2 regions of the Nonomuraea africana genome follow, and region 1 is predicted to be linked to the other one. Evidence: riboswitches for the same ligand, from Rfam matches in the RefSeq annotation. Region 1 holds a riboswitch; the other holds the start of a gene.

The links. A riboswitch is a leader RNA that binds a small molecule or an ion and turns the genes downstream of it on or off. The one in region 1 is predicted to bind glycine.
Region 2: it holds a riboswitch for glycine, as region 1 does, so the genes downstream of both, gcvP (aminomethyl-transferring glycine dehydrogenase) here and gcvT (glycine cleavage system aminomethyltransferase GcvT) in region 1, are expected to answer to the same signal.

Annotation. Positions count from the first base shown of each region.
Region 1 covers NZ_JADBEF010000001.1:9,368,280-9,379,779, forward strand. The annotation lists gene H4W81_RS44820 (ABC transporter permease) at 1-2,209, opposite strand, end outside; gene H4W81_RS44825 (ABC transporter ATP-binding protein) at 2,215-2,955, opposite strand; gene H4W81_RS44830 (response regulator transcription factor) at 3,048-3,698, opposite strand; gene H4W81_RS44835 (sensor histidine kinase) at 3,695-4,849, opposite strand; gene H4W81_RS44840 (hypothetical protein) at 5,112-5,681, opposite strand; gene H4W81_RS44845 (hypothetical protein) at 5,710-6,234, opposite strand; gene H4W81_RS44850 (DUF6286 domain-containing protein) at 6,231-6,839, opposite strand; gene H4W81_RS44855 (amino acid deaminase/aldolase) at 6,940-8,127, shown strand; gene H4W81_RS44860 (DUF3618 domain-containing protein) at 8,129-8,458, opposite strand; gene bcp (thioredoxin-dependent thiol peroxidase) at 8,550-9,023, shown strand; tRNA gene H4W81_RS44870 (tRNA-Leu) at 9,114-9,197, shown strand; glycine riboswitch at 9,247-9,344, shown strand; glycine riboswitch at 9,345-9,439, shown strand; gene gcvT (glycine cleavage system aminomethyltransferase GcvT) at 9,473-10,558, shown strand; gene gcvH (glycine cleavage system protein GcvH) at 10,555-10,944, shown strand; gene H4W81_RS44885 (L-serine ammonia-lyase) at 11,002-11,500, shown strand, end outside.
Region 2 covers NZ_JADBEF010000001.1:3,308,061-3,326,153, forward strand. The annotation lists gene menD (2-succinyl-5-enolpyruvyl-6-hydroxy-3-cyclohexene-1-carboxylic-acid synthase) at 1-480, opposite strand, end outside; gene H4W81_RS15675 (o-succinylbenzoate synthase) at 477-1,403, opposite strand; gene H4W81_RS15680 (AMP-binding protein) at 1,453-2,610, shown strand; gene H4W81_RS15685 (hypothetical protein) at 2,660-2,968, shown strand; gene H4W81_RS47245 (RNA polymerase sigma factor) at 3,141-4,550, shown strand; gene H4W81_RS15695 (APC family permease) at 4,586-5,968, opposite strand; gene H4W81_RS15700 (TetR/AcrR family transcriptional regulator) at 6,079-6,690, shown strand; gene H4W81_RS15705 (DmpA family aminopeptidase) at 6,687-7,778, shown strand; gene H4W81_RS15710 (hypothetical protein) at 7,732-8,130, opposite strand; gene H4W81_RS15715 (TetR/AcrR family transcriptional regulator C-terminal domain-containing protein) at 8,258-8,818, shown strand; gene H4W81_RS15720 (DUF5999 family protein) at 9,059-9,256, shown strand; gene H4W81_RS15725 (alpha/beta hydrolase family protein) at 9,261-9,851, opposite strand; gene H4W81_RS15730 (hypothetical protein) at 10,023-10,364, shown strand; gene H4W81_RS15735 (hypothetical protein) at 10,348-11,178, opposite strand; gene gcvP (aminomethyl-transferring glycine dehydrogenase) at 11,337-14,177, opposite strand; glycine riboswitch at 14,322-14,414, opposite strand; gene H4W81_RS15745 (MerR family transcriptional regulator) at 14,446-15,066, opposite strand; gene H4W81_RS15750 (bifunctional nuclease family protein) at 15,260-15,730, opposite strand; gene ftsR (transcriptional regulator FtsR) at 16,006-16,659, opposite strand; gene H4W81_RS15760 (FHA domain-containing protein) at 16,656-17,159, opposite strand; gene H4W81_RS15765 (sugar phosphate nucleotidyltransferase) at 17,366-18,093, opposite strand, start outside.

The DNA.
Region 1 (11,500 bases):
TCCGCCGCAGCTGCGCCCTGGTCAGACCGAGCGCACGCAGGAGGGCGGACTCACGGGTGCGTTCGTGCACCGACAGGGAGAGCGTGTTGGCGATGCCCAGCAGGGAGATCAGGATCGCCAGGCCGAGGAGGCCCGTGACGATCATGAGGGTCATGTCCAGCGCGTCGTCGTACTGGCCGCGGACGTCGGTGGAGCTGATCACCTGCACGGTCGGGTGGGCCGCGGTGGCCGACTCGACCATCTTCCTGGTCCGGTCGGGGTCGACGCCGTCCTTGATCTTGACGTAGATCATCGAGTCGGGAGTTTTGCCGAAGTACTCGTCGTAGGACCGGGCGGCGACGGTCACCGAGGGCAGCAGGCTCTCGCCGTCGAGCAGCTGGCTGACCTTCAGCGTGACCGTGCCCGCCTTCTTGGTCCTGAGCTCGACGGGGGAGCCCTCGCGCACGCCCCACTCCTTGGCCAGGGTCTCGGAGACGGCCACCTCGCCGGGGCCGAGGCTCTTGATGGTCGCGGGCCCGGTGAATGTGCCGACCTGGGTCTCGTGCCTGCCGATCCTGGCGTTCGCCTCGCGGAGCTGGAGGACGGACTCGAGCTCGGGCTTGGCCCGCAGCGCTTCACCGACCGAGCGGGGGATGGTGGCGTCCCGCGACTGCGTGGCGATCAGGTAGTCCGCGGGGAACTGGGAGTCGAGCTTGGCCGCCATCGACACCCTCGTGGAGGCGGTGAGCACCGAGATGAGCGTCATCAGCGTCACGCCGACGGTCAGCGCGATCGTGGTGGTGGCCGCCCGCTTCGGGTTGCGGCCGGAGTTGTCCACCGCCAGCTTGCCCGGCACCCCGAACAGCCGGCCGGGAACCCAGCCCACCAGCCCGCTGAGCGGCCTGACGAGCACGGGCCCGAGCACGAGCACCCCCAGGAAGACGAGGGAGCAGCCGGCCATCGCGATGAAGAGCGGCAACTGGTCGCCGGGCTCCATCATCACCGCCGAGACGGTGGCGCCGATTCCGGCCAGGAACAGGAACCCGGCCAGCAGCACGCGGATCAGACCGGTCCTGAAGGTCTGCTCCTCCACCTGGGCGCGCAGCGCCGCGATCGGCGCCACCCCGGTCGCCGAGCGGGCCGGCAGCAGCGCCGCGCCCACCGTCACGACCAGGCCGATGAGCAGGCCGATCGCGATCGTCCTGGGCGCGAGCGTGGCGGCCAGACCGGTGGGCAGCGGCGCGTCGAACGCTCCGAGCAGGGCCATGGCGCCCGCGCCCAGACCGTAGCCGACGGCCAGGCCGAGCACCGAGGAGAGCAGGCCGACGACCACCGACTCCATCAGGATCGAGCCGAACACCTGGCCCCTGGTCGCGCCGATGCAGCGCAGCAGCGCCATCTCCTTGGTGCGCTGGGCCACCAGGATGTTGAAGGTGTTGTAGATGACCAGCGCGGCGACCAGCATCGCGATCAGGCCGAAGATCAGCAGGCCCAGCGTGATGAACTCCAGCTCGACGCCGTTGGCGGCCGACAGCGCTTCGGCCAGCTCGGTGCCGGTCTTGACCTCGTAGCCGCCGCCGAGGGCGGTGGCGATGCTCTGCTTGAGCGCGGCGGGATCGGCGCCCGCCACGTCGATCTCGCGGTAGCCCTTCTCTCCCGTCATGAGCTTCGCGGTCGCGGCGGTGAACCCGACCGCTCCCGTGTAGCCGAGTTCCTGGTCGAGACCGACGTCGAAGAGGCCGACGAGTTCGAAGTCGTGCCTGGCGCCCTTGTGGTCGAGCACGGTGACGGTGCCGCCCACCGTGAAGCCCTGCGCCCTGGCGGTGTTAGTGTCCACGATCGCCTCGGCGGCGCCCGCGGGGGCGGTGCCCTCGGTGATCGTCGTGCGGTCGCTGACGGAGATCGCGGAGGTGGGCAGGTCGCCGACCGCCTTGCCGTCGCCGCCCAGCAGCGGCGCGCTGCCGCGCACCAGGCCCTGCGCGCCGGTCACGCCGTCGAGCCCGCGCACCTTCTCCAGCACCTCGTCCGGGAGCCGCTTGCCCTCGGCCGGCAGGACGGCGACCGCCACCTTGCCGGCGTCCGCCGTGACCTTCTGCAGGAATCCGGCCTGGATGGTGTCGGTGAGCACGAACGTGCCGGCGATGAAGCCCACCCCGAGCGTGATCGCCACGGAGGTGAGCAGGAGGCGCAGTTTGTGCGCCCTGAGTCCGGCGAGAGTCGTCTTGATCAACGGACTCAGGCCTCCAGCTTCATCAGGGTGTCGAGGACCGTCTGCGGGGTGGGCTGGGAGATCTCGGTGACCAGCTCGCCGTCGCGCAGGAAGACGACCCTGTCGGCGTAGGCGGCGGCGACCGGGTCGTGGGTGACCATCACGATCGTCTGGCCCAGCTCCCGCACGCTGGTGCGCAGGAAGGAGAGCACCTCGGCGCCGCTGCGCGAGTCGAGGTTGCCCGTGGGCTCGTCCGCGAAGATCACCTGCGGCTTGCTGATCAGCGCCCTGGCGACGGCCACGCGCTGCTGCTGGCCGCCCGACAGCTCGGTCGGCTTGTGGCCGAGCCGGTCGCGCAGCCCCACGGTCTGGATCACCCGGTCGAACAGGACCTGGTCGGCCTGCCGTCCGGCGATCTCCAGCGGCAGCCTGATGTTCTGCTCGGCGGTCAGCGTGGGCAGCAGGTTGAAGGCCTGGAAGATGAAGCCGATCCGGTCCCTGCGCAACAGCGTGAGCTGCTTGTCGCTCAGCCCCGTCAGCTCGACGTCGCCGATCGACACGGCGCCCGAGGTCACCGTGTCCAGCCCGGCCAGGCAGTGCATCAGGGTCGACTTGCCCGAGCCGGACGGGCCCATGATCGCGGTGAAGGCGCCGGTGGCGAACGCGACGTCCACCCCGCGAAGGGCGTGCACCTGCGCGTCGCCGAGGCCGTAGGTCTTCGTCACGTCCCTGGCCACGACGGCGGGCGGGGCCTGGGTGAATGTCATGTTCGTTGTCACGCAGATCACGCTAGGTGCGCGGAACGGGCATTCCGTGGGCCTTGAGGACGGACTTCGTGTCACACCTCAGATGACCCGGGTCAGCCTTTCGGCCGATCCGCCGGCACGATCAACCCCGCCTCGTACACGTAGACCACCACCTGCGCCCTGTCGCGCAGCTCGAGCTTGGCCAGCACCCTGCCCAGGTGCGTCTTCACCGTCGCCTCCGCCAGGGCGAGCCGCTCGGCGATCTCGGTGTTGGACAGCCCCCTGCCCACCAGCAGCATGACCTCGCGCTCGCGCGCGGTCAGCAGGCTGCCGTCGGGCAGCCGGTCGGTGGTGAGGTGCGCGCCGAACCGCTCGAGCAGCCTGCGCGTGGCGCTCGGCGCCATCACCGCGTCGCCGTTGTGCACCGAGCGGATCGCGCTCACCAGGTCGGAGGGCGGCACGTCCTTCAGCAGGAAGCCCGACGCCCCCGCCTTGATCGCGGAGTAGGCGTACTCGTCGAGGTCGAAGGTGGTCAGGATCAGCACCTTCGGCCCGTCGATCCTGCGGGTGGCCTCGACGCCGTCCATGACGGGCATGCGCACGTCCATCAGGACGACGTCGACGTCGGTGGTCTCGAGCCGCTCCAGCGCCTGGAGGCCGTCGCCCGCCTCGGCCACCACCTCGATGTCGGGCTGGGCGGCCAGCACCATCTTGAACCCGGCCCGCAGCAGCTCCTGGTCGTCGACCAGCATCACCCTGATCATGCCGCGACCGGCAGCCTGGCCAGTACCTCGAAGCCGCCGCCCGGCCGGGGCGCGGCCTGGACGGCTCCGCCGTACATGGAGACGCGCTCGCGCATGCCGAGCAGACCGTGTCCGTCGGGGCTGCGCGGTGCGGCGGCGCCCCTGCCGTCGTCGGTCACGCGTACCACGAGCTCGTGCATGCCGTACTCCATCTCCACCAGGGCGCGCGCCCCTGGGCCGCCGTGTTTGAGGGTGTTGGTCAGAGCCTCCTGGACGAGCCGGTAGATCGCCAGCTGCTCGCCCTCCGGCAGCTCCTGCGGGACGCCGGTCACCCGCAGGTCCACCGGCAGGCCCGAACCGCGCACCAGCTCCTCCAGCTGCGCGAGCCCCGGCTGCGGGGTGTAGTCGGCGGCGCCCGAGCCGTCCTCCCTCAGCACCCCGACCATGCGCCGCATCTCCGCCAGCGCCTGCCTGCCGGTCTTCGAGATCGCCCGTACGGCCCTGCGCGCCTGCTCGGGATCGCTGTCGATGGCGTAACCCGCCCCGTCGGCCTGGACGATGATCACGCTCACGTTGTGCGCGACCACGTCGTGCAGCTCCCTGGCGATCCTGGCCCGCTCGGCGGCGGCGGCCATCCTGGCCTGCTGGTCACGCTCACGCTCGGCCCGTGCCGCCCGCTCCTCCAGGCCTTCGAGGTAGCGGCGGCGGGTGTTGGCGTACAGGCCGGTGAGCCAGATCGTGAGCGTGAAGACCGTGCAGCCGAAGAACATGCTGAAGGTGACGGAGTCCCAGTGCACGAGGGCCAGGAAGACGCCCAGCTCCGCCACCAGGCCGGCGGCGAGCGCCCATCTGAACGGGCACCTGGTGGCCACGGAGTAGAGGGCCACCAGCACCGCGGCGTTGGCGGGAAAGGCGTCGACGGCCGCCAGCCACTGGAAGAAGCTGATCAGGGAGACGATCGCGAACACCACGCGGGGGTGGCTGCCCCGCCAGAACAGCGGCACCAGCAGCGCCGTCGACAGCGCCAGATAGCCGGCGAGGCCGAGGGGAGCAAGGACGGGGGCGGTGTAGCTGGTGGCGGTCATGACGCACAGCCCGATCAGCGGCATCAACCACAGGGCGTCCACGACCATGGGGTGGCGCTGGGACCAGGCGCGAATCTTGCCGAACACGCCCATCACTCTATGGAAGGCCGCACTGTCCCTCCTTCCCCCTGGAGGTGGAGGCCGGTGTACGACCCAGGTCGCACGCCACGTTTACGCGGTGTTTATGGGCTATGCGGCATTGTTCGGCAGTGGGAGCGCCCTCTGGGGCGAGTAAAGGGAGATCGTGATGGCGGATCATGATCACGCCGCTGGGTCGCGCGGTGAAGAGGAAGCACCGCGCGACCCAGACCCTGAGAGCGCCCCACCATCCGCTTCCAGGTGAGGCCCCCTACCGGCAGACGCCCACGGGACGGCCCGAGACGGGATCGAGGTCGACCCCGATCGGAGCCTCGTCGGGCAGGTGCACCTCCACCCTCCCCGCGCCGGCCCACCGGATCAGGTGGAGCTCGTCCTGCTCGATCTCGAAGCCGGGACAGTCGAGCGGCCACTCGCGGCTGAGCAGCCCCTCGTCCGAGCGGACGCTGAGCACGACGCTGGAGTCGAAGAAGCGCGGTTGCTCCTGCACGCGCACGCTGAACCTGCCAGGGCCGTCCACGAAGCCCATCTCGGTCGGGACGAGGACGGACCACCTGAACCCGATCTGGAGCCAGCAGAGGATGCCCACCACCGTCACGGCCACGACCACGGCTCTGGCCCAGCCGACGGGCCGCACCAGCTCCCTGACGCCCAGGCCGCCGAGCAGGATCGCGGTCACTCCGAGGAGCACGGGGTGGAAGAGCGTGTCGTTGAGCAGGACGAGATCGGTGTCGGCCAGCAGGGTGACGGCGACCGTGGAGCCGAGGACGAAGGCCACCGAGAGGTGGACGAGGGCCGGCACGGGCCTTCGGGACAAGGGCATGAGGACATGCTGCCAGCGCACCCGATCTTCATGAACCCCTTCGCGGGTTCGCGGGTCCGCGGCGGACGTGGAGGCGCACCAGCGCGCCCATGCCCTCCGCGCCCACGTCACGCCTGATCCTGCCGACGATCTCCTTGTCCAGCTTGCCGACCAGCGCCCCCACGTCGGCGGTCGCGGGGCAGGTCACCGCGATCCGCATCCGGTCGCCGCCCACCACCCGCACCTTGGTACGGCTGATGCCCTCCATGTCCTTGAGGCCGACGCAGAGCAGCGCCGTGCCCGTGCCGGAACGGTGGCCGAGACGGCCCCAGCCGAGCGCCATGAGCAACCACCTGACGGTGACCATGGCGGCCAGGACCAGCGCCAGCGCGCCCGCCCACGAGATCCACGGGTGGGCGGCGAGGTAGGCGGCGACGTCGATGTCCAGGACCCTGGCTTCCTTGGCCTGGGGCAGCCGTCCCGTGCCGCGCAGGAAGGTGTAGGCGCCGCCGCCGAGCAGGACGACGCCCACGACGGACAGGCCGATCCTGTTGCCCGCGTACTGCCGCATCATCGACTCCTCCTGCGCAGCCGCACCACGACCTCGCCCGCGCAGATCGCGCCCAGCCCGTTCAGCCGGTCGCCGACGGCCGTGCCGGTCCTGCGCAGCATCGCGCCCGTGCGCTCGGCGTCGGAGATGACCGTGACCTCGATCAGGCGGCGGCGCAGCCGTACCCTGACGCTCTGCACCCCGTCGACGTCCTCGGCGACGGTCCTGAGCGTGCGCCGCAGTCCCGATTTGGTGATGCCGATGACCAGCCGGGGATCGGAGGTCTCCAGCGCCACCAGCCTGGCCCGGCCCGGCAGCACCGCGAGCCCGAGCAGCACCAGCCCCAGTGCCCCGGCGACCAGCGCGCCGGACAGCAGGGTCGGATGCGACCACCGGGTGTCGGCGGCCAGGCTCGCCACCTTGTTGATCGGCATCACGCCGAGCCTGCCGCCCAGCAGCGCGGCGACGACCTCGGCGGCGGTCAGCGAGAGGGCTGCCGCCACCGTGGCGGCGACCGCGACGCCTGCGGGGGTTCGTGCGGGTTTGAGCACTCTCGCCGCCCTGCGGCGGGGCGTGTCCCTTTCGGTCAGGGTGGCTCCGCCAGGCAGGAGCTCCTGGAGTGTTGTCATCACACCGTCCAGAGGTACAGGGGCATGCCCGGCCATAAAGCCTTCCTCGCCGCCGGTTTGCGGGATCTTTGCTGGCTAGTATCGGTATTACGCTGCTGATATGGACGACCGCCAGCGCTACGACCGGGCCACCGCCGAGCTCGATCCGCCCTTCGCGATTCTCGACATGGAGGCGTTGCGGGCCAACGCGGAGAGCCTGGTCCGCAGGGCGGGCGGCAAGCCCATCAGGGTCGCGAGCAAGTCCGTCAGGTCGCGTCCGGTGCTGGAGCGCATCCTGGCCATGGAAGGCTTCCGCGGCGTGATGGCCTTCACCCTGCCCGAGGCGCTGTGGCTGGTCTCCTGCGGCTTCACCGACGTGCTGGTCGCCTACCCGACGGCCGACCGGGCGGCGCTGGCCCGGCTCGCCGCTGCCGAGCACGCCGCGCGCGAGATCACCATCATGGTCGACTCCGCCGAGCACCTCGACTTCATCGAGTCGGCCGTGCCGGTGAACAGGCCGCCGCTGCGCCTCTGCGTCGACGTCGACGCCGGTTACGTCGCCTTCGGCGGGCGCTTCCGCGCGGGTGCCCTCCGCTCGCCGGTGCGCGAGCCCGCGCACGCCGCCGACGTGGCGGCCGACATCGCCAAGCGGCCCGGCTTCAGGCTGGTGGGCCTCATGGCGTACGAGGCGCAGATCGCCGGCGTGGGCGACGACCCGCCGGGCAACGCGGCCTTCGCCCGCGTCATCAGGCTGATGCAGGCCCGCTCGGCCAGGGAGCTGATCATACGGCGCGGCCGCGTCGTCAACGCCGTCAGGCAACTGGCCGACCTGGAGTTCGTGAACGGCGGCGGCACCGGCAGCGTCGACCGTACGGTCAGGGAGAAGGCGGTCACCGAGGTCGCGGCGGGGTCGGGCTTCTTCCACCCGAGGCTCTTCGACTTCTACCGCCGCTTCAGCGGCCGCCCCGCCGCGCTGTTCGCGCTGCCGGTGGTCCGCCGTCCCGCGCCGGACGTGGTCACCGTGCTCGGCGGCGGCTACCTGGCCTCGGGGGCGCCGGGGCCCTCGCGGCTGCCCCAGCCGTACCTGCCCGCGGGGTTGCGCTACTCGGCCGACGAGGGCGCGGGCGAGGTGCAGACACCGCTGCTCGGCCAGCCCGCCGAAGACCTGCGCGTGGGCGACAGGGTGTGGTTCCGCCACGCGAAGGCGGGCGAGCTGTGCGAGCGTTTCGCCGGCCTGCTGCTGGTGGAGGGCGACAAGGTCGTCGAGGAGGTCCCGACCTACAGGGGCGAGGGCAAGACCTTCCTCTGACTCAGCCTCGCCTGCGCCTCTTCCACAGCACCAGCGCCGCGCCGATCACCAGCACGGCGCCCACCGCGATCAGCGCGGGCCCGAGGCTGGGCTGCTCGTCCTCCCACAGGTCGTCGGGGTTGTCGCCGAAGCGCACCGGCCGCGGCGTGACGCCCACGATGTCGCCGACCGACGACACGAAGTGCTCGGCCCTCGACTTGACCTCTTCCACGCCGCGCTGGGCGACGCGCTTCGGGCTCACCCGGTCGGCGATGGCGTCGACGGTCTGGGCGAGCTCGGCACGCGTGCGCGCGATCCGGCGCTCCAGCTCATCGGGGTCGGTGTCGGCCATGGCTCTCCTCTCTCAGGTGATCAGTCTGTCAGGTCGCGGTGCCGGACGGCACAGCGGGCGAGGGGTAGGTTGGGCCCTCTAAGGAGGACCCGTGACCGAAACCAAGCTCCAGCCCGGCGACGCCGCGCCGGACTTCTCGCTACCCGCAGCCGACGGCGGCGCCGTCTCCCTCGACGCCTTCCGTGGCAAGCGCGTCATCCTGTACTTTTACCCCGCCGCGATGACGCCTGGGTGCACCAAGCAGGCGTGCGACTTCCGCGACAACCTGGGCCGGCTCACCGACGAGGGTTTCGTCGTGCTCGGCGTGTCGAAGGACAAGACCGACAAACTGGTCAAGTTCGTCGAACGGGACGCGCTGACCTTCCCGCTGCTGTCCGACCCCGACCTCGAGGTGCACAAGGCGTACGGCGCGTACGGCACGAAGAAGCTGTACGGCAAGGAGGTCGTCGGGGTGATCCGCTCGACCTTCGTGATCGACGCCGACGGGAAGATCGAGCAGGCGCTCTACAACGTGAAGGCCACGGGACACGTGGCCGGGCTGAAGAAGAAGCTCGGCCTCGCCTGAGGCCTGCGATCAAGCCCGCCCCTTCGGCGGGCTTGATCGCAAACGAGTATCTCCGCCGCCGCCCTGGGCGCTATTCTGAGCGGGAGTTGCGCGGGCGTGGCGAAATAGGCATACGCGGCAGGTTTAGGTCCTGTTGGTGGAGACACTGTGGGGGTTCGAGTCCCCCCGCCCGCACCTTTCCCTTGCTGGCCGAATCCGTACTAGGCTGGCCCCCAGACACCGTTGAACCCACGCGGGAGAGCGTCCTGGCAGCCGGCCATGACCCCTGAAGGAGCAAGCCCTCCCCGCGAACCTCTCAAGGCAAAGGACCGCGTGGGCCAGGTGACCTCTGGAAAGCAGGCCTGTGGGCCTCGCCGAAGGTGAAAGTCCGGCAAATTCGGGCGAAGCTCTCAGGCACCGATGACAGAGGGGGAGGATCCTGGCATCCGACCCATTCTGAGGTGCGCACCATGTCCCGACCGACGCCGCTGCGAGACATCCACGAGAGTCTCGGCGCCACGCTGACCGACTTCGCCGGCTGGCTGATGCCGCTCCGCTACGGCAGCGAGTCCGCCGAGCACAACGCCGTCCGCGAGCGGGCCGGGCTGTTCGACCTGTCGCACATGGGGGAGATCTTCGTGACCGGGCCGCAGGCGGGCCAGGCGCTCGACTACGCCCTCGTCGGCCACCTCTCGGCGCTGGCCGTCGGCCGCGCCCGCTACACGATGATCGTGAACGAGCAGGGCGGCGTGCTCGACGACCTCATCGTCTACCGGCTCGGTGACGAAGAGTTCATGGTGGTCGCCAACGCCTCCAACTACCCGATGGTCGCCGCGCGGCTCACCGAGCGCGCCTCCGGCTTCGACGCGGCCGTCGAGGACCGCTCCGACCAGTACGCTCTCATCGCCGTCCAGGGCCCCAAGGCCCAGGAGATCCTGGCCACGCTCACCGACGCCGACCTCGAGGGCCTGAAGTACTACGCGGGCCTGCCCGGCACCGTCGCCGGCGCCGAGGCGCTGATCGCCCGCACCGGCTACACCGGCGAGGACGGCTTCGAGCTGTTCGTCGCCAACGCCGACGCCGCTCCGCTGTGGCACGCGCTGACGAAGGCCGGCGAGCCGTACGAGTTGCTGCCCGCCGGGCTGTCCAGCCGCGACACCCTGCGCCTCGAGGCCGGCATGCCGCTGTACGGCAACGAGCTCAACTCCTCGCTCACGCCGTTCGACGCCGGCCTCGGCCGCGTGGTGAAGTTCGACAAGCCGGGGGACTTCGTCGGCAGGGCCGCGCTGGAGCCCATCAAGGATGTTCCGCCGCGCCGCCGCCTCGTCGGCCTGGTCGCGACGGGCCGCCGGGTCCCGCGTCACGGGTACCCGGTCACCAAGGACGGTGTCGTGGTGGGCGAGGTGACCAGCGGCGCCCCGTCGCAGACCCTCGGTAAGCCGATCGCGATGGCGTACGTGGACACTGGGATAGAAGAAGGTCTGGCCGTTGACATCCGGGGCAGCCAAGAGGCTGTGGACCTGGTGGAGCTGCCTTTCTACAGGAGGAACAAGTGAGCACCATCCCTGACGACCTGAGCTACACCAAGGAGCACGAGTGGGTCGCCGGACTCGACGACGGCCTGACCGTGACCGTGGGCATCACCGCCTACGCGGCCGAAGCGCTGGGTGACGTGGTCTACGTGCAGCTTCCCGAGGTCGGCGCCACCGTCGAGGCGGGCGACTCGATCGGCGAGGTCGAGTCCACCAAGTCGGTGAGCGAGATCTACGCCCCGGTCAGCGGCGAGGTCGTCGAGGTCAACCAGGCCGTCGTGGACAAGCCCGACCTGGTCAACAGCGAGCCGTACGGCGAGGGCTGGATGTTCCGCGTCCGCCTTGAGGGCGACCCCGAAGACCTGCTGAGCGCGGAGGAGTACACCGCGCTCACCTCTGGCGACAACTGACACACTCCGCCGGGGTCCAGCCAGGACCCCGGCATGTCCGAGAGTTGGGCTGCATCAATGGCGATCAGCGTCTTCGATCTCTTCAAGATCGGTATCGGCCCGTCGAGCTCCCACACCGGCGGCCCGATGGCCGCCGCGCACAAGTTCGCCCGCGGCCTGCGGGCCGACGGGCTGCTGGAGCGGACCGCCCGCGTCGAGGCCATCCTGTACGGCTCGCTCGGCCTGACCGGCAAGGGCCACGGCAGTGACAAGGCCGTCCTGCTCGGCCTGTCGGGCGACAAGCCCGAACTCGTCGACGTCGACACCGTCGAGGCCCGGCTGGCCGAGATGCGCCAGGCCGGCCGCATCACGCTGATGGGCGAGCACGAGATCCCCTTCGTGGTGGGCCAGGACCTGGTCTTCGAACGCAAGATCTCGCTGCCCGAGCACCCCAACGGCATGCGCTTCACCGCTTTCGCCGCCGACGGCGCACCGCTGCGCGAGAAGGTCTACTTCTCCGTCGGCGGCGGGTTCGTGGTCGACGAGAACGCCACCGGCGCCGACCGGATCAAGCCCG
Region 2 (18,093 bases), 6.1 Mb from region 1:
CGGGCCGAGGGCCCGCTGGTAGGCGCGGCAGGCCAGCGAGCGCCAGTAGGCCACCTGCCCCGGCCGCTCCTCCGGCACCCCGACCTCGGCGAACCACCTGGCCGACCCGCCGAACACCTTCAGCTGGTCGATGGTCTGGTTGGCGCCGGTGCCGCGCAGCTCGGGCGGCCGGTCGGCGGTCAGCACCAGCAGCGGCACCCCCGACTCGCTCGCCTCGATCACGGCCGGGTGGAAGTTGGCCACGGCCGTGCCCGAGGAGCAGATCAGCGCCACGGGCCGCTCGGAGCGGCGGGCCAGGCCGAGCGCCAGGTAGGAGGCCGAACGCTCGTCGATGCGCACGTGCAGCCGCACCCGCGACTCGGCGTGCAGGGCCAGCGCCAGCGGGGCCGAGCGGGAGCCTGGCGCCATCACCACGTCGGTCAGGCCACTGCGGACCAGCTCGTCGACCAGGACCGTCGCGAGCGCCGTAGCCGGGTTCACAGGTCCGCCTCCCGCATCCGCCGCAGCCAGGACGGCGACTCGATCTCGAACTCCGACAACAGCGCAGCGTCCACCGCAGGGCGATCCACTGGCAAGAACCCGTCGACGGGCGTCAGTGAGGGACTCGCCACATCCCCCGACAGCAGCGACATCGTCCCGAGACCGCAGGCGTAGGGCAGCGAGGGCAGGCAGGCCGCCAGCGCGACCCCGGCCGCCAGCCCCACCGACGTCTCCACCGCGCTGGAGACCACCGCGGGCAGCCCGCACGCCTCCACCACCCGCAGCGCGGCCCGCACCCCGCCGAGCGGCTGCACCTTCACCACCGCGATGTCGGCCGCCTCGGCCGCCCTGACCTTCAGCGGATCCTCGGCCCGCCTGATCGACTCGTCGGCCGCGATCGGCACCTCGACCGCCCGCCGTACCGCGGCCAGCTCCTCGAGCGTGGCGCACGGCTGCTCGGCGTACTCCAGGCCGAAGGCGTCGAGCTCCTTCAGGCGGCGCACCGCGGTGGAGACGTCCCACGCGCCGTTGACGTCCACGCGCAGCCGGCCCGAGGGCCCGAGCGCGTCGCGGACCGCCTCGACCCTGGCCAGGTCGTCGGCGAAGGTCTGGCCCCGCTCGGCCACCTTGACCTTCGCGGTGCCGCAGCCCGAGCGCCGGACGATCTCGTGCGCCTGCTCGGGCCCGACCGCCGGGACCGTCGCGTTGACGGGAACGCGCGCGCGCACCGGGGCGGGCCAGCCGTCGAAGGCGGCCTCGCGGGCGCAGGCCAGCCAGCGCGCGCACTCGCGCGGGCCGTACTCGGGAAAGGGGGAGAACTCGCCCCACCCGGCGGGCCCCTCGATCAGGACGCCCTCGCGAACCGTCTGGCCGCGGAATCGGGTGCGCATCGGGATCCGGAAGACCCGTGGCCCAGAACCCATCAACGCACCTTTCCAAGGACCACCGTCTGTCGGCACTAACCTTACGAGCATGTGGAGGAACCCGTCGCATCCGGACCGCCCGTTGCGGGCGCTGGTTCTGCCCCCGGGACCGCGGCTTTTCGCGGCGATCGAGGCCGCGCTGTCCGGCGAGGGACCCGCCGTCCTCCCCCTGTCTCCCGACCACTCCGAGGTCGCGCTGCGGACGCTGCGCCCGACGGAGATCGAGACCCCCGAAGGCGTACGGCAGGCCGGCGGCCCGGGCGTCCCCGGCGACGTCGCCGTCGTCATCGCCACCTCTGGCAGCACGGGCACCCCCAAGGGCGTCATGCTGACCGCCGCCGCGCTCAGGACCTCGGCCGCCTCCTCCCTGCGCCGTCTCGAGGCCTCCCCCGGCGACCGCTGGCTGTGCTGCCTGCCGCCCTCCCACGTCTCGGGCCTGCAGGTGCTGGTCAGGTCGCTGCTCAGCGGCACCGACCCGATCATCCACGAGCGTTTCGACCCCGCCGCCGTCGCCGTCTCCGGCGCCGAGCACGTCTCCCTGGTCCCCACCCAGCTGCACCGCCTCATGGAGCGCGGCGCCGATCTGAGCGTCTTCCGCACCATCCTGCTCGGCGGCGCCGCGGCCAGGCCCGGCCTGCTGGAGGCCGCGAGGGAGGCGGGGGCGAAGATCGTCACCACGTACGGCAGCAGCGAGACCAGCGGCGGCTGCGTGTACGACGGCCGCCCCCTTTACAATGTAGATCTCAAGATTCGCGACGACGGCCGGATCCTCGTCTCCGGGCCCGTCCTGTTCTCCGGCTATCGCTTCGGCGCGGCCGGGGCGCCCCTGGAGGGCGGCTGGTTCGTCACCTCCGACCTGGGCTCGATCGAGAGCGGCAGGCTCACGGTGCTCGGCCGCGCCGACGACGTCATCAACACCGGCGGCGAGAAGGTGGTGGCCGCCTCCGTCGCCGCGGTGCTCGCCCGCCACCCCGAGATCGCCGATGTGGCCGTCGTGGGCCGTCCCCATCCCGAATGGGGCGAGGCCGTGGTCGCCGTGATCGTCCCGCGGGATCCCGCCACCGTGCCGACCCTCGACCAGCTGCGCGCCTACTCCCGAGACCGGCTGCCCGCCTACGCCGCCCCGCGCGAACTGCGGCTCTTGTCCGCACTTCCACTGCTGCCGAATGGTAAAACCGATCTCGCCGCCCTTCGGACCGGAACCTGAGGCCCGCCGGATGCGTCTTATAGGAGCAGCTGGAAGTTAGGAGCCCTTCATGAACCAACCCCGCAAGATGTGGGTGTCCGCGGCGGCTGTCGGCGTGATCGTCGTCGGCGGCGTCTCCGTCGCGGCGGCCGCTTCGGCGGGCAGGCTCGAGAAGGTGAGTCAGGAGACGAAAGTCGTGGTCACCCCGACACCGTCCAGCCGGCCCGCGGAAGGACAGGAACCAGACGAGGTCGTTTCCCACGAGGTCGGCCAGGACCCGCAGGAAGCCGCCGACTACTGGACGGAGACCCGCATGGAGGAGGCCGAACCGATGCCCATGCCGGAGGTGAACGGCCAGCTCAACGACGTGGACGACTAGGGCGTCCATGCTCTTGGGGCGGCCGCCGAATCCGGCGGGCCGCCCCTTTTTTCATCTGGCACGGGAACAAAATGCGGCAGATGACGTTATTGATACTGGTGCGCCGAGCGGCCGACGCCGCCCCACCACAAACTTTCGACTGACTGCGACTCCGTATGGAGGAGGTGTCCTCATGCCCCGAACCGCCGTGGCGACCTCGCCTGCCACCCTCGACCAGCTCCTTGACCGAGGGCGAGCTCAGGGTCACCTTTCCCTCGCGGAGCTGCGGGAGGCTTTTGCCGTAGCCGGGATCAGCCCCACCGAGGGACGTTCGATCCTGCGCGAGCTCACCGAGGCCGGGGTGAGCCTCGCCGCCGAGAACGAGCCCTCGCTCGGCAAGAAGGTCCCGGCCCCGAAGAAGGCGACCACCACGCGCAAGAAGACCGCTGCCACCAAGACCACCGGCAGCAAGACCACCGGCACCAAGACCGCCGCCAAGAGCGCCGCCGCCGCGACCGCCACGGCCGGCACCGCCGAGGCGGCCACGAAGACCGCCGACGAGGCCGCGCCGGTCGAGCAGGCCGACCAGCCCGCTCCCGACGAGGTCGACGCCCCCGAGGACCTCCAGCTGAACGCCGAGGACGCCGAGCTCGAGCAGGAGCAGGAGCAGCTCGACCTCGACGACAACCAGTCGGTGATGGGCGACTCCGTCCACACCTACCTCAAGTCGATCGGCCGCCGCACGCTGCTGACCGCCGCCCAGGAGGTCGACCTCGCCAGGCGGATCGAGGCGGGCCTGTACGCCGAGTACAAGCTCGACAGCGAGCCTGACCTCACCCCGGCCCGGCGCGCCGACCTGGAGATGGTGGTCGAGGACGGCAGGCGGGCCAAGGACCACATGCTCGAGGCCAACCTGCGCCTGGTCGTCTCGGTGGCCAAGAAGTACACCGACCGCGGCATGGCCCTGCTCGACGTCGTGCAGGAGGGCAACCTCGGCCTCATCCGCGCGGTGGAGAAGTTCGACTACACCAAGGGCTTCAAGTTCTCGACGTATGCGATGTGGTGGATCAGGCAGGCCATCCAGCGTGGCTTCGCCGACTCGGCCCGCACGATCAGGCTGCCCGTCCACGTGCTGGAGATGCTGTCGAAGCTGTCGCGCATCGAGCGTGACATGCACCAGCGCCTCGGCCGTGAGCCCACGCCCGAGGAGCTGGCCGTCGAGCTCGACAAGACGCCCGACCAGATCGAGGAGCTGCTGCGCACCAGCCGCCAGCCCATCTCGCTCAACGCCACGATCGGCGAGGACGGCGAGACCACGATCGGCGATCTGATCGAGGACGTCGACTCCCCCGAGGCGTCGGAGATCGTCGACCGCCAGCTGCTGGGCGACCAGCTGCGCGGCGTGCTCGACAACCTCTCGCCGCGCGAGGCGCGCATCATGGCACTGCGCTTCGGCCTGGTGGACGGCAAGCCGCACACCCTCGACGAGATCGGCAAGCACCTCGGTCTCACCCGTGAGCGGATCCGCCAACTGGAGAAGGAGTCCCTCTCCAAGCTGCGCCACCCGAGCAACACCCGCCCGCTGCTCGACTGGGCGAGCTGACGAAGAGCCCCGGCCACGGCCGGGGCTCTTCGCGTTCAGTCGCCGGGCACGGGGTCGGGCAGGGTCCACCGCTCGCCCCTGCGCGGATGCAGGTAGAAGCGGTAGTAGAGCAGGCCGAGCCCCAGGATCGCCACCGTCACGCCCAGCGGCACCCAGTCCGAGACGATCGTCTCGTACGCCACGTAGGCCATCGCCGCGAGCACCGCGACCGGCGCGAGCGGCCACAGCGGCATCCGGTAGGCCGCGCGATCGGTCAGTCCTCTGGCCCTGCCGACCAGGGCGGCCAGCGCGACCACGGCGTAGACCACCACCAGGTTGGCCCCCGTTGCGATGATCAGCGCGTCGAGCGGCACGAACACCGCCGCTACCACCGCCAGCGCGCCCATCACCAGCGTCGCCGCCACCGGCGTCCGCAGCCCGGGATGCACCCTGGCCAGCGGCCGGCCGATCACGTCGGGCCACGAGCCGTCCCTGGCCGCCGAGTACAGCAGCCGGCCCGCCTGGATCATGATGGCGATGACCGCGTTCACGATGGCCAGCGCGATCGCCAGGCTGACCACGGTGTCGACGACCCGGCCGCCACGGGAGAGCAGGAAGTGGCTCATCGGCGCGTCCGAGGCCAGCAGGCCGGCGAGATCAGGCGTGCCGAGGAGCACCGCGACCACGGGCACCAGTTCGGCGGTGACGGTGACGGCGAGGGAGAACATGATCGCCCTGCCGATGGTCCGGCCCGCCTGCCTGGTCTCCTCGGCGAAGTAGACCGCCGTGCCGTACCCGTTGTAGGCGAACAGCGCGGTGGCGGTGTAGGTGGCGATGAGGCCCCACGAGGCGGCCTCCAGGCCGCTCGGGCCCGTGGTCTGCGGGGTCCACAGCACCGACAGCGGCTGCTCCACGTGGGCGAACCCGAGGACGGCGAGCACCACCAGCGCCAGCAGCTCCAGCAGCAGGAACAGGCCGGTCAGCCAGGCGTTGGCCCGGATGTTCAGGACCGCGACGAGCGTGGCCAGCACGACCACCGCGACACCCACCCAGGTGCCCGACAGGGCCTGCCAGACCAGGCCGAGGTAGTCGCCGGTGCCAAGGGCGATCACCGCGACGATCAGCACGTTGCCCACCATGCTCAGGGCGAACATGGCGAACCCGAGGGGCCTGCCGAGGACGCGGGCGGCGAAGGCGTACTCGCCGCCCGTCACGGGATAGGCGCTGGACAGTTCCGCGTAACAGAAGGCCATGAAGACGCCCACCAGGGCGCCCAGGGCCAGCGCGACGGCGGAGGCGCCGCCGATTCCGGCGATGATGGCGGGGACGATGATGAACACGCTCGAGGCCGGGGTCACCGACGAGAGCGTGATGAGCACGTTCTCCTTGAAGGTCAGCGAGCGGGAGAGATCCTGGGCGTACGTGGGGGGCGCGGCCATGTGACATCCCTGATGCCGAGGTGAGTTCTTTGGCACGTCAGCCAAAATCATCACTATGCCGCATGTCAAGGCCCTTGCCACATTTGGCCAGGATGCCAAAGAATGGGGATGTGGCCAGACCGAGAAACCAGGCGGCGCGACGCGAGCAGCTCGTCGCCGCCGCGACCAGAGCCGTGCGCAGGCACGGCCTGCACCAGGTGCGTGTGGCGGACATCGCCGACGAGGCGGGCGTGGCCAGGGGCTCGGTGCACTACTACTTCCGCGATCTCGACGAGCTGCTGCGCAGCGTCTACCAGCAGGCCGGCGAGCGCTTCTACACCGCGAGGATGACGGCGGCGGCCGCGCTGCCCGACGCGCGGGACAAGCTGGTGGAGTCGATCGAGCACGGCCTGCCGGACGGCCCCGACGACGAGCTGGCGGTGGTCCTCTACGAGTTCTCGATGGTCAGGGACGACCCCGTCTTCAGCGCGCTGTCGCAGAGCCTGTATGACAGACAGGTGGCGATGTACGCGGCCATCCTGGAGGTCGGCGCGAGCCAGGGCCACTTCACCATGGCCGCGCCGGTCCTCGACGTGGCCGCCAACCTCGTCGCCCTCGAGGACGCCTACGGCCTGCACATCGTCAGCCGCAACGCCTCGCTCCCCCGCGAACGCACCCTCGACCTGCTGCTGAGCTACGCACGCATCGCGACCCGATGCGAAGACCTGAGGAGATCCGGATGAGAGCCCGCGACCTGCCGATCACCCTGGACGGTCGTCCAGGGCGCTGGAACGCGATCACCGACGTGCCCGGCGTCGAGGTCGGCTACGTGACGCTGACCGAGAGCGGCGCCCGCACCGGCGTGACCGCGATCCTGCCGAGGGGCAGGGCGGCCGTCGGCGTGCCGTGCGCCGCGGCCAGTCACTCGTTCAACGGCAACGGCGAGATGACCGGCACCACGTGGATCGAGGAGATCGGCGCGCTGACCCTGCCCGTCATGATCACCAACACGCACGCGGTGGGCACCGTGCACCGAGGCGTGGTCGACTGGGTGGCCGACCGCCATCCGGCGCTGGCCGCCCAGTGGCTGCTGCCCGTGGTCGCCGAGACCTGGGACGGCTATCTCAACGACATCAACGCCCCCCATGTCCGGCTCGAGCACGCCGCGCAGGCCATCGAGGCCGCCGCGACGGGCCCGGTGGCCGAGGGCAACGTCGGCGGCGGCACCGGCATGAACTGCTATGCGTACAAGGGCGGCTCGGGCACGGCCTCACGCCTGGTCGAGCACGGCTCCGACACCTACACCGTGGGCGTCTTCGCGCAGGCCAACTTCGGCAGCCGCCACGAGCTCACCATCGCGGGCCACAGGGTGGGCCACCGGCTGCTCGACGACAATCCGATGGAGACCACGAACTGGTTCGCCCCCTCGGGCGCGGGCTCGGTCATCGTCGTCGTGGCGACGGACGCGCCGCTGCTGCCCGGCCAGTGCAAGTCGCTGGCCCGGCGGGTGCCGATGGGCCTGGCCCGCACGGGCACCACGGGCAGCCACTTCTCCGGCGACATCTTCCTGGCCTTCTCCACGGCCAACGAGGGCGCCCTGACCAGCGGCTTCACCGTCGCGGACGACTACCAGAGCCTGCGTTTCGTGCCCTGGGGCCGGATGGACCCCTACTACACCGCCGTGGTGCAGGCGGTGGAGGAGGCCGTGCTCAACGCCCTCATGGGGGCGGAGGAGATGACCGGCAGGAACGGGCACCGCTCGCCCGCCCTGCCGGTCGCCACGCTCATCGAGCTGCTGGAACAGGACGGGGCAGGCGCGGGATCCCGGTGAGCCGGTTCTCCTCGCGCAGCGTGCGCAGCCGGTCGACCTCGGCGGTCCACATGGCGCCCTTGGGCGTCGCCTTGGCCCTGCGGCGGGCGAGCCTGTCGTCGTAGGCCTTCACGCCGAACGTCGCCCGCTGGCCCGCCTCGGCGGCGCGCAGCGCGTCGGTGAGCGCCTTGTCGAAGTGGAGGCCGGCGGCGCGCAGCTCCATCTCGGGAGCGCCCGCGGCGCGCAGCTCGCGCACCACCGCCTCGGCCTGCCTGGCCTTCGCGAGCAGCTCAGGGAAGCTCTTGGAGATCTCCTGGTCGGCGTGGAAGCGCACCTCGGCCTCACGGCTCACACGCGGACGGAAAAACGCCATCGGACAGCTCCCTTTCACTCGTTGCCAGCGGTAGCGTACGCGGTCCGCGGGTCGAACACCCACTCGGGGCGGACACGCCGGGGTGAAGAGGGTGACCGCCTTTACAAAGTATGGCAAGCTGATCTCCATGCCGGCCAAGCGACCGCCCGTCCCGCTGTCCCGCGAGCGCATCATCGACGCCGCACTCCACATCGCCGACGGCCAGGGCCTGCGCAGGCTGACCATGCGCAGGCTCGGCGACGCGCTCCAGGTGGAGGCCATGGCCATCTACCACCACCTGCCCCGCGGCAAGGAGGCGCTCATGGACGCGCTGGCCGAGCACGTCACCGCGATCCAGGTCGATCCGGCCACCACCTGGCAGGAGACGGCCAGGCTGTGGTGCAGGGCGCAGCGTGAGGCGCTCAGGGAGCATCCGGGGGTGCTCGCGCTCGCGCTGACCAAACCTCCGAAGGGGGCCACGGCCATCGCCATCATGGAGCAGACTGAGCAACTGACCGACGCGGGGCTCAGCGACGCCGCCGAGGCCGTCCGCACCCTGCGGGCCTTCGTCTTCGGCAGCGTCGCGGTGGAGGTCCAGCAGTCGGGGTGGGCCGATCCCGAACGCGACACCTGGACCCGTCGCGACGACAGGGCCGACGCCGACTTCGAACGCGGCATGGAGGCGATGCTGCGGGGGCTGGGCGGGTAATCGAGGGTTTACCACTCCGTCGGCGTGTCGAAGTTGGACCGTTATCTTGCATAAGGCACCCTGTGTCATAGGTCACACGATCCGAACCACCCGGGGATCCTCCTTGAATCGTCCTAACGGGCTATGTCGGAAACTGTGACGCACGCCGCACACTTGGCGCAGAATACGAAACAGCCCGAGCCGCTCCCCCCGCCACTTCCAGGCATGGGAGCCCACCCAAGAGATATCGGAGGCACGCCGATGTGCCCGCACGACCCGGCCTGTCCGGCTGCTGAGGCGCCCGACCGCGAGGCGGCACGCACCCTCGCGTCCCATCCCGAGCAGGGATGGAGCCTTCTGTGCAACGGTGTGGTCCTGTTCGAGGACACCGGGGAGCTGCTGCCCAGCGGTGACGTGATCGCCCCGCACCGGCCGCATCCCCTGGTCGGCGCAGCCTGAGCCCTCAGTAACGCCCCGCGAGCCAGTCGGCGACCACCTCGCCGACCTTCGCGGGGTCCTTCTTGAGATCGTGCCCCTCGCCCCGCAGCACAACCAGGCGTGCGGCGTCGGCGGCGTCGGGCACGCCGAAGGGATCCCGGTCCCCGTTCACCACCAGCACGTCGACCCCCGCGGCGCGCAGTTCGTCGGCGCGCGACTTCTCCGGCTTGCCCGGCGGGTGCAGCGGGAATGCCAGCGCCACCACCGCGTCGGCGCCCACCGCCCGAGCCGTACGGCAGGCCACCCTGGCCCCGTTGCTGCGGCCGCCCTGGACGATCGGGAGCCCGGGATGGCGCTCGCCCAGCTCCTTCAGCACCGCGATCCACGCCTCGTCCTGCCGCGCGGGCGAGCCGGGGGCCCTGGCCCCCGCCCTCCTGAACGGCTGCGTCACTCTGGCCACCGTGGCGCCCATCTCCAGCGCGGCCGCGCGGACGGCCAGCAGATCGGGCGCGTCGACCCCGCCCGCCGACCCGTGCGTGAGCACCAGCAGCAGCCTCGGCCCCGCGGCCACGTCGACCTCGGCCAGCGCCGCCCCCCGCGGCGTCATGATCTCCATTCGTCCACGGTAGCCGGGGCCGGCCGGTCCGCCCGCACCGCCCCGCGGACGGCGCTCCAAAGCCCGGCCTCCCGGAAAACACGGCCTCTCGGAAAACACGGATCTTGAGAAGGACGGGTTTCGTTCCGGGGGAGGATGGCAGTGATCCCCAGGACGTGCGACATTGGCTGCATGTCTGACATCCACGACGACCTGCGCGCGACGCTGGAGACCCGCAAGCACCTCGGCCCCGACTACGAGGCCGCGCTCGTCGAGTCGTTCGTGGCCAGGCTCGACGCGACCATCGCCGAGCGCGTCAGGGCGGAGGTGGACGCCCAGCGGCCCGCCAAGGGCAAGAAGAACAAGAGCAACGGCGGCGGGCCCATGGTGCCGATCGCGCTCGGCTCGATGGGCATGGCCATCCCGCTGTCGGCCATCGCCGGCGGTCAGGGATTCCTCGGTCTGGCCCTGGTGTGGATCGGCATCGTCGTCATCAACGTCGCCGCCGCGGTCGCGGTCATGCGCCGGGACTGAGCGCGTCGCGCTCGATGCGGAGCCTGACCTGCTCGGCCAGCTCCTCGTCGGCGTGCGAGAGGCCGTAGGCCCAGACCCGTTCGGCGTCGTCGGCCCTGCCCCGCAGCGGCAGCGTGCGGGCCAGCAGCTCGATTGCCAGCGAGGTGGATTCGGCGTCCGCGCCGCCGCCTGCCGCCGCCTCCTCCACCACGCCGGCGAACTCCGCGCACGCCAGCTCCAGGTGCGCGATGCCGAGCAGCACCCGCAGCCGCCCCGCGTGGGCGCCCTCGGCCAGCGGCAGGCTCTCGACCAGCACCGCTGCCGCCTCGCCCGGCTCACCGCGCTCCAGCAGCAGCTCGGCCAGCTCCTGCGCGGCCCGGCAGCTCAGGTCGGGGTCGCCGACCGAGATCGCCGCCCGCAGCTCCCGCTCCGCCTCCTCGTCGCCGTCGGCCAGGCGGGCCAGCGCCAGGTGCGCCAGCGGCAGGTAGGCGGCCGTGCCCACGCCCAGGACGGCCTGCCAGGCTCCCCTGGCCTGCTCGTCCTGGCCGTCGCGCTCAAAGCCGCGCGCCAGGTGGCAGGCGGCCTGCGCGGCGTACTCGGGATGCCCGGTGGCCAGCGCGGCCCTGGCCGCCGACCTGGCTCCCTCGAGGTCGCCGCGCTCCTCGAGGACCACGGCGAGCCCCACGGCCGCCTGCGCTGTGTCCTGCCCCTCGGGGTCGGCGGCCAGCCGGGTGAAGATCTCGGCGGCGGCCTCGAGATCTCCGCTCTCGGCGAGACGACGGGCCTGTTCGAGCGGGCCGGTGTTCAGCTCGGTGTCGAGTTCGGGGGACGTCAAGAAGGCTCCTTCGACGGTGATCAACGCCGAGCCTAACGATTTCGCGCCGCCGCGTCGCCTGACATGACTATCCTGAGTGCGGCTGTTGGCCGCCGCCCGACCAGCCGAATGCCGAACGTGCGGCCTCCCCGCAGGGAAACCGCACGTCACAGCGCTGGTCAGTCCTCGTACGCCGACAGGGGCGGGCAGGCGCACACGAGGTTGCGGTCCCCGTAGGCCTGGTCGATCCGCCGCACCGGCGAGAAGTACTTCCCGTCCCTCAGCTCCGGCACCGGGTAGGCCGCCTCGGTCCTGGTGTAGGGGTGCGTCCACTCGTCGGCCACCAGCGACTCCGCGGTGTGCGGGGCGTTGCGCAGCGGGTTGTCCGTCCTGTCGTACGACCCGTCGGCCACCTTGGCGATCTCGCCGCGGATGGCGACCATCGCCTCGACGAACCGGTCGAGCTCGGCCAGGTCCTCGCTCTCGGTCGGCTCGATCATGAGCGTGCCCGCGACGGGGAAGGACATGGTCGGCGCGTGGAAGCCGTAGTCGATGAGCCGCTTGGCGACGTCGTCGACGCTGACCCCCGTCTCCTTGGTGATCTGCCGCAGGTCGATGATGCACTCGTGGGCCACCAGCCCGCCGCGCCCGGTGTAGAGCACCGGGTAGTGCGGGGCCAGCCGCCTGGCGAGGTAGTTGGCCGACAGGATGGCCTGCTCGGTGGCGGCCTTGAGGCCCTCGCCGCCCATCATCCTGACGTAGGCCCAGGAGATCGGCAGGATGCCCGCCGAGCCGTACGGCGCCGCCGAGACGGGGCCGACCGGCGAGCCGTTGTGCAGCGGGTGGCCGGGCAGGTAGGCGGCCAGGTGGCCGCGGACCGCCACGGGGCCCACGCCGGGGCCGCCGCCGCCGTGCGGGATGCAGAAGGTCTTGTGCAGGTTCAGGTGCGAGACGTCGGCGCCGAACTCGCCGGGCTTGGCGAGGCCGACCAGGGCGTTGAGGTTGGCGCCGTCGACGTAGACCTGGCCGCCCGCGGCGTGGACCTTGGCGCAGACCTCGGTGATCGTCTCCTCGTAGACGCCGTGGGTGGACGGGTAGGTCACCATGATCGCGGCGAGCTGCTCGGCGTGCTTGGCGATCTTGGCGTCGAGGTCGTCGAGGTCGACGTTGCCGTTGTCGTCGCAGGCCACCACGACGACCCGCATGCCCGCCATGACCGCGCTGGCGGCGTTGGTGCCGTGCGCGGAGGAGGGGATGAGGCAGACGTCGCGGTGGGTGTCGCCGTTGGCTCGGTGGTAGGCGCGGATGGCCAGCAGGCCGGCGAACTCGCCCTGCGAGCCCGCGTTGGGCTGGATGGAGACGGCGTCGTAGCCGGTCACCTCGGCCAGCCAGCCCTCGAGGGTCTCGACCAGCTCGACGTAGCCGCCCGCCTGCTCGACCGGCGCGTACGGGTGGATGCCCGCGAACTCCGGCCAGGTGATGGGCTCCATCTCGGTGGTGGCGTTGAGCTTCATCGTGCAGGAGCCGAGCGGGATCATCGACCTGTCGAGCGCGATGTCCTTGTCCTGGAGCCTGCGCAGGTGCCGCAGCATCGAGGTCTCGGAGTGATGGGTGTGGAAGACCGGGTGGGTGAGGTAGTCGCTCTCGCGCGCCAGCCCCTCGGGCAGCGCGTCCTCGGCGACCAGGTCGGTCAGCGAGACGTTCACGCCGAAGGCGGCGGCGACCTGCTCCAGGTGGGCGAGCGTGGTCTTCTCGTCGCAGGCGACCGAGACGTGGTCGGCGTCGGCCTGCCAGAGGTTGACGCCGCGCTCGGCGGCGGCGGCCACCACCTGGGCGGCCCTGCCCGGCACGCGGGCGAGGACGGTGTCGAAGAAGCCGTCGTGGACGACCTCGACCCGGCCGGCGCGCAGCGCCTGCGCGAGCGTCACGGCCATGCGGTGGGTGCGCCTGGCGATGCGGCGCAGCCCCTCGGGGCCGTGGTAGACGGCGTACATGCCCGCGATGACCGCGAGCAGCACCTGGGCGGTGCAGATGTTGCTGGTGGCCTTCTCACGGCGGATGTGCTGCTCGCGGGTCTGCAGGGCCAGCCGGTAGGCGGGGTCGCCGTCGGCGTCGACGGAGACGCCGACCAGGCGGCCGGGCATCTGCCGCTGCAGGCCCTCGCGGACCGACATGTAGGCGGCATGCGGCCCGCCGAAGCCGAACGGCACGCCGAAGCGCTGCGAGGAGCCGATCGCGATGTCGGCGCCGAGCTCTCCCGGGGCGGCGACGAGCGTGAGCGACAGCAGGTCGGCGGCGGCGACCACCAGGGCCCCGGCCGCGTGCGCCCGCTCGGCCAACGCGCGGAAGTCGCGCAGGCGGCCCGAGGTGCCCGGGTACTGCACCAGCACGCCGAAACACTCGGGCAGCTCGCCCTCGAGGTCGCTCTCCACGAGCGAGATGCCCAGCGGCTCGGCCCTGGTGGCCAGCACAGCCTTGGTCTGCGGGAGGGCGTCGGCGTCGACGACGAAGACGTCGCTCTTCGACCTGCCCGCCCTGCGCGCCAGCGTCATCGCCTCGGCCGCGGCGGTGGCCTCGTCCAGCAGGGAGGCGCCGGCCACGTCGAGACCGGTGAGGTCGGAGACGACGGTCTGGAAGTTGAGCAGCGCCTCGAGGCGGCCCTGGGAGATCTCGGGCTGGTAGGGCGTGTACGCGGTGTACCAGCCGGGGTTCTCCAGCAGGTTGCGGCGGATCACGGCGGGCGTGATCGTGTCGTAGTAGCCCAGGCCGATCATCGAGGTCAGCACCTGGTTGCGGTCGGCCAGCGCCCGCAGTTCGGCGATCACCTCGGTCTCGCTCGCCGCGACGGGCAGGTTGAGCTGGTCCTTGGCCCTGATGGCCTCGGGCACCGCCACCGCCACCAGGTCGGCGACCGATTCGAAGCCGACCGCCTCCAGCATCCTGGTCTGCTCGGCGTCGGAGGGCCCGATGTGACGGGTCGCGAAAGGCGGCGCAGCGAGGTCGCTGAGGGGCTCGGTCATGGAACTGCCTCCCAAGGCTGGTGGAGAGCGCGGGCGTATGCCGGGTCTCCCCCTCTGTCATCAACCTGAGAGGTTCGCCCGCGCACGCGGGCTTGCACCGTCGGTGAGGCGCGCCTGGCGGGCGTGCCTGCTTTCCAGAGTTGCCTCACCCGAGCGGTACAGGGTGCCTGAGAGATTCCGGGGAGGGTTGCTCCTTCGGCGCCCCGGCTTTCCCGGGGACTCTCCCGCACGGGGTCGTCAGCATCTCCAGGCTACCAGCGATCGCGCGTCAGCCCAGTCGCCGGGCCCTCCTGCGCTGGGCCAGCTCATCAGCGGGGTGGTCGGCCGGGACGCTGTCCTCGACCGCCGCCCGTTCCCCCGGCAGCTCCGCGAGCGATCCCTCGACCTCGCGCCAGACCCTGCCGAGCGCGATCCCGAACACTCCCTGACCGCCCTGCAGCAGGTCGATGACCTCGTCGGCCGAGGTGCACTCGTAGACGCTCACTCCGTCGCTCATCAACGTGATCCGGCTCAGGTCGCCGACGCCCCTGTCGCGCAGGTGCTGGACGGCGGTGCGGATCTGCTGCAGCGACACGCCGGTGTCGAGGAGCCGCTTGACCACCTTGAGCACCAGGATGTCGCGGAAGCTGTAAAGACGCTGGGAGCCCGAGCCCTGAGCGGCTCTTATCGTGGGCTCCACCAGGCCGGTGCGCGCCCAGTAGTCCAACTGCCTGTAGGTGATGCCGGCCGCCGCGCAGGCCGTCGGGCCGCGATAGCCGATGTCGCCAGGCAGAGTCGCGGGCTGCTCGTCGAAGAGCAGGCCCTGCTCCCCGGCACGCTGGCGCGCACTCTCGCGCCGCACCGGGTCTTCCTGGCCGGCCGTCTTTCCCTCGCCGCTGCTGACCGCCACGCGGACCTCCGGCTTTCTCTCATCCCGTGGTCTGATCTGGGGGTTCGTCAATAACAACCACAGGTTTCACTTGCACCGTAGGACCGTGACCATCCGCAGTCAACGATCCGGCTCGGCGCGTCGTGAAGCGTAAATGCAGTGAAATACCGACCCCAGGTGTTGGCCAAGGGTTCGGGCGCTCACAGAGGGAGTCCTACCCGGCCCGTCCGAAGTCCTCGGGCGTGATGTTGTCAAGGAACTCCCTGAACTTCTCCACCTCATCCTCCTGGTCATCAGGGATGACCACCCCTGCCTCCTGGACGACCTCCTCGCTGGCGAAGATCCGCGCACCGGTGCGCAGCGCCAGGGCGATGGAGTCGGACGGGCGCGCGGAGACCTCCACGCCGTTGGAGAAGACCAGGTCGGCGAAGAAGATACCGTCACGCAGCGCGACGATGTTGACCGCGCGCAGGCCGACGCCCAGCGCGCTCAGCACGTCGCGGAACAGATCATGAGTCAACGGCCTCGGCGGTGGCTCCTCCGCCTGCGCGAGCGCGATGGCCGTGGCTTCGGTCATTCCAATCCAGATCGGGAGAAACCTCTCCCCTTGCGCCTCCTTGAGCAGAACGATCGGCTGATTTGTAGGCATTTCGACGCGAACGCCCACTACCTCCATCTGCAACACGGGCTGCTCCGAATTCCACTGACCGGTGGCCCCTAGGGGGCTCCGCAATAGTTTGGCCGCTCTTCCGCAATTCAACGTAACACCCGGCGGGCGTGGAATGTCCCCTGCCCCGTGGCGTCGCGGACAACCTACCTCGCCTCCCGCTCCTGGTCAGCTCGCTCGGCGGGATCGGCGCTCCCGGCCGTGAGATGCGGGGTTCAGCGGGCCACGAAGCGGCCTCGAATCGGCCGCGAAGGGGCGGGGAGGGGCGCGGGTCAGGCGCCGGCAGGGGCGGGTCAGCCGCGCAGGACGGCGCGCACGGCCGTGCGCAGCAGTGCCGCGTGCAGCTCGAGCAGCCGCCCCGACAGCTCGCGCGCCACCTCGTCGGCCTCGCCGATGGCACCGGGCGCCCGGCGCTTGAGTATGGGGGCGACGCTCTGCTCGACCAGTCCCGCCTCGCGCTCGGCGGCGGCCTTGACCGCGCGCAGGTGCCTGGCGTGCAGGCCGTAGCCGGCCAGGGCGCCGACGCTGCGGGCCACCTTCAGGGCGTCCTCGTCGTAGCGGCGGGCGACCGGCGCGAGCAGGCCGTAGTCCTCGAGCTCGGTGAGGGTCTCCTCGTCGAGGCCGCTGGCCTCGAGCAGCTCGGCGCGGCTGAGCCGCACCTCCTTGGCCTCGGGCACGGCGCGCGGACGGCCGAGCTCCTCGGCCATCTTGTCCTTGATGACCCGCAGCGGCAGGTAGTGGTCGCGCTGCTCGGTGAGGATGAAGCGCAGCTGCTCGACGTGCATGTAGGTGAACTTGCGATACCCCGAGGGGCTGCGCTCGGGCTCGATCAGCCCCTCGCTCTCCAGGAACCGGATCTTGGAGACGGTGACGTCGGGGAACTCGCCCTGCAGCAGGGCGAGCACCTCCCCGATGCTCATGTGCGAGCGCGCCGCCTGGGGGCTCATGCGCCCCGCGTGAGGAAGACGAGGCGGAACTTGCCGATCTGGACCTCGTCGCCGCTGTGCAGGGGAACCTCCTCGATGCGCTCCCTGTTGACGTAGGTGCCGTTGAGGCTGCCGACGTCGCGGACGGTGAAGGCGCCGCCCGGATGGCGGTAGAACTCCACGTGCCGCCGCGAGACGGTGATGTCGTCGAGGAAGATGTCGCTCTCGGGGTGGCGGCCCGTGGTGGTCAGGTCGCGGTCGAGGCGGAAGCGGCTGCCCGCGTTGGGCCCCCGCGTGACGACGAGCAGCGCCGTGCCGACCGGCAGTTGTTCGACCGCGGCCCGCTCGGCGAGGAGAGCGTCGGCCGTCTCCGCCTCATACGCCTCGATTCCCGCGACGGAGATCGTCGAGGTGGTGTCTCCCGAGACCTCATGTCTGGTCAGCGGCGACCCACACCGGGAGCAGAAACGGGCATCCTCGGGGTTGGCATGACCGCACTGCGTACAGTAGACGCTCGGCATCGATCGGCTCGGCCTCCTACCGCGAAGACGCGGCGACGGTTGATCAGGGCGCCCCTCGCCTCTTCGCTCGTTCACGTTTGCGAATGCCGCAACTTACGCTGATCAGTGGCAAAGGTCAAGGCGAGACGCTGCACGACAGGTTCGGACGGTGACAAAGTTACCGCCGAGCCGCCCTCAAGGTCCATGCCGCCGCGCCATCTAGGTTGTCACGTTCCCGCCGCCCGCTCAACGATGCGCGCCCACCTGTCCAGAAACGCCTGCGCGGTGTCGAAGTCGTGGGCCTCGGCCCACAGGTCGGTGGCCGGTTCGGTGGCGGCCGGCAGGATCAGCGCCCAGCGCCCGTCCTCGCCCACCACGCGCACGCCGTCGGTGGTGTCGAGGCGGAAGCCCTCCGCGGCCTCGATCACCGAGCGCATCACCGACCCCTTGGTCGCCCAGGGCGTCGGGACGGTCCGCTTGAGGAGCTTGGCCTCGGGGATCCTCGCGTCGATCTGGCTGAGCGTCAGCCGCGTGCGGGCCACCAGGCCCATCAGGCGCAGGAACGCGGCCAGGCCGTCCACCGTGGGCCCGAACTCCGGCACGATGAAGCCGCCCCTGCCGTCGCCCGCGAAGATCATGTACGGCCTGGCGGCCGCCGAGGTGAGGGCGTCCAGCGAGGTGGAGGTCCACTCCACCTGGACCCCGTGGAAGCGGCAGACCTGCTCGGCGACCCTGGTGGTGGTGACGGGCAGCGCCACCCTGCCGCGGCGGCGCTCGGCGGCGACCAGGTCGAGCACCACCAGCAGCGCCCGCTCCTCGCTGATGAGCTGGCCCATCTCGTCGACCAGGGCGATGCGCTCGCCCACCGGGTCGAAGCGGACGCCGAAGGAGGCGCGGGAGGAGCTGACGAGCTCCGACAGGCGCTGCAGGTCGCGGCGGCGTTCGGCCAGTGTCT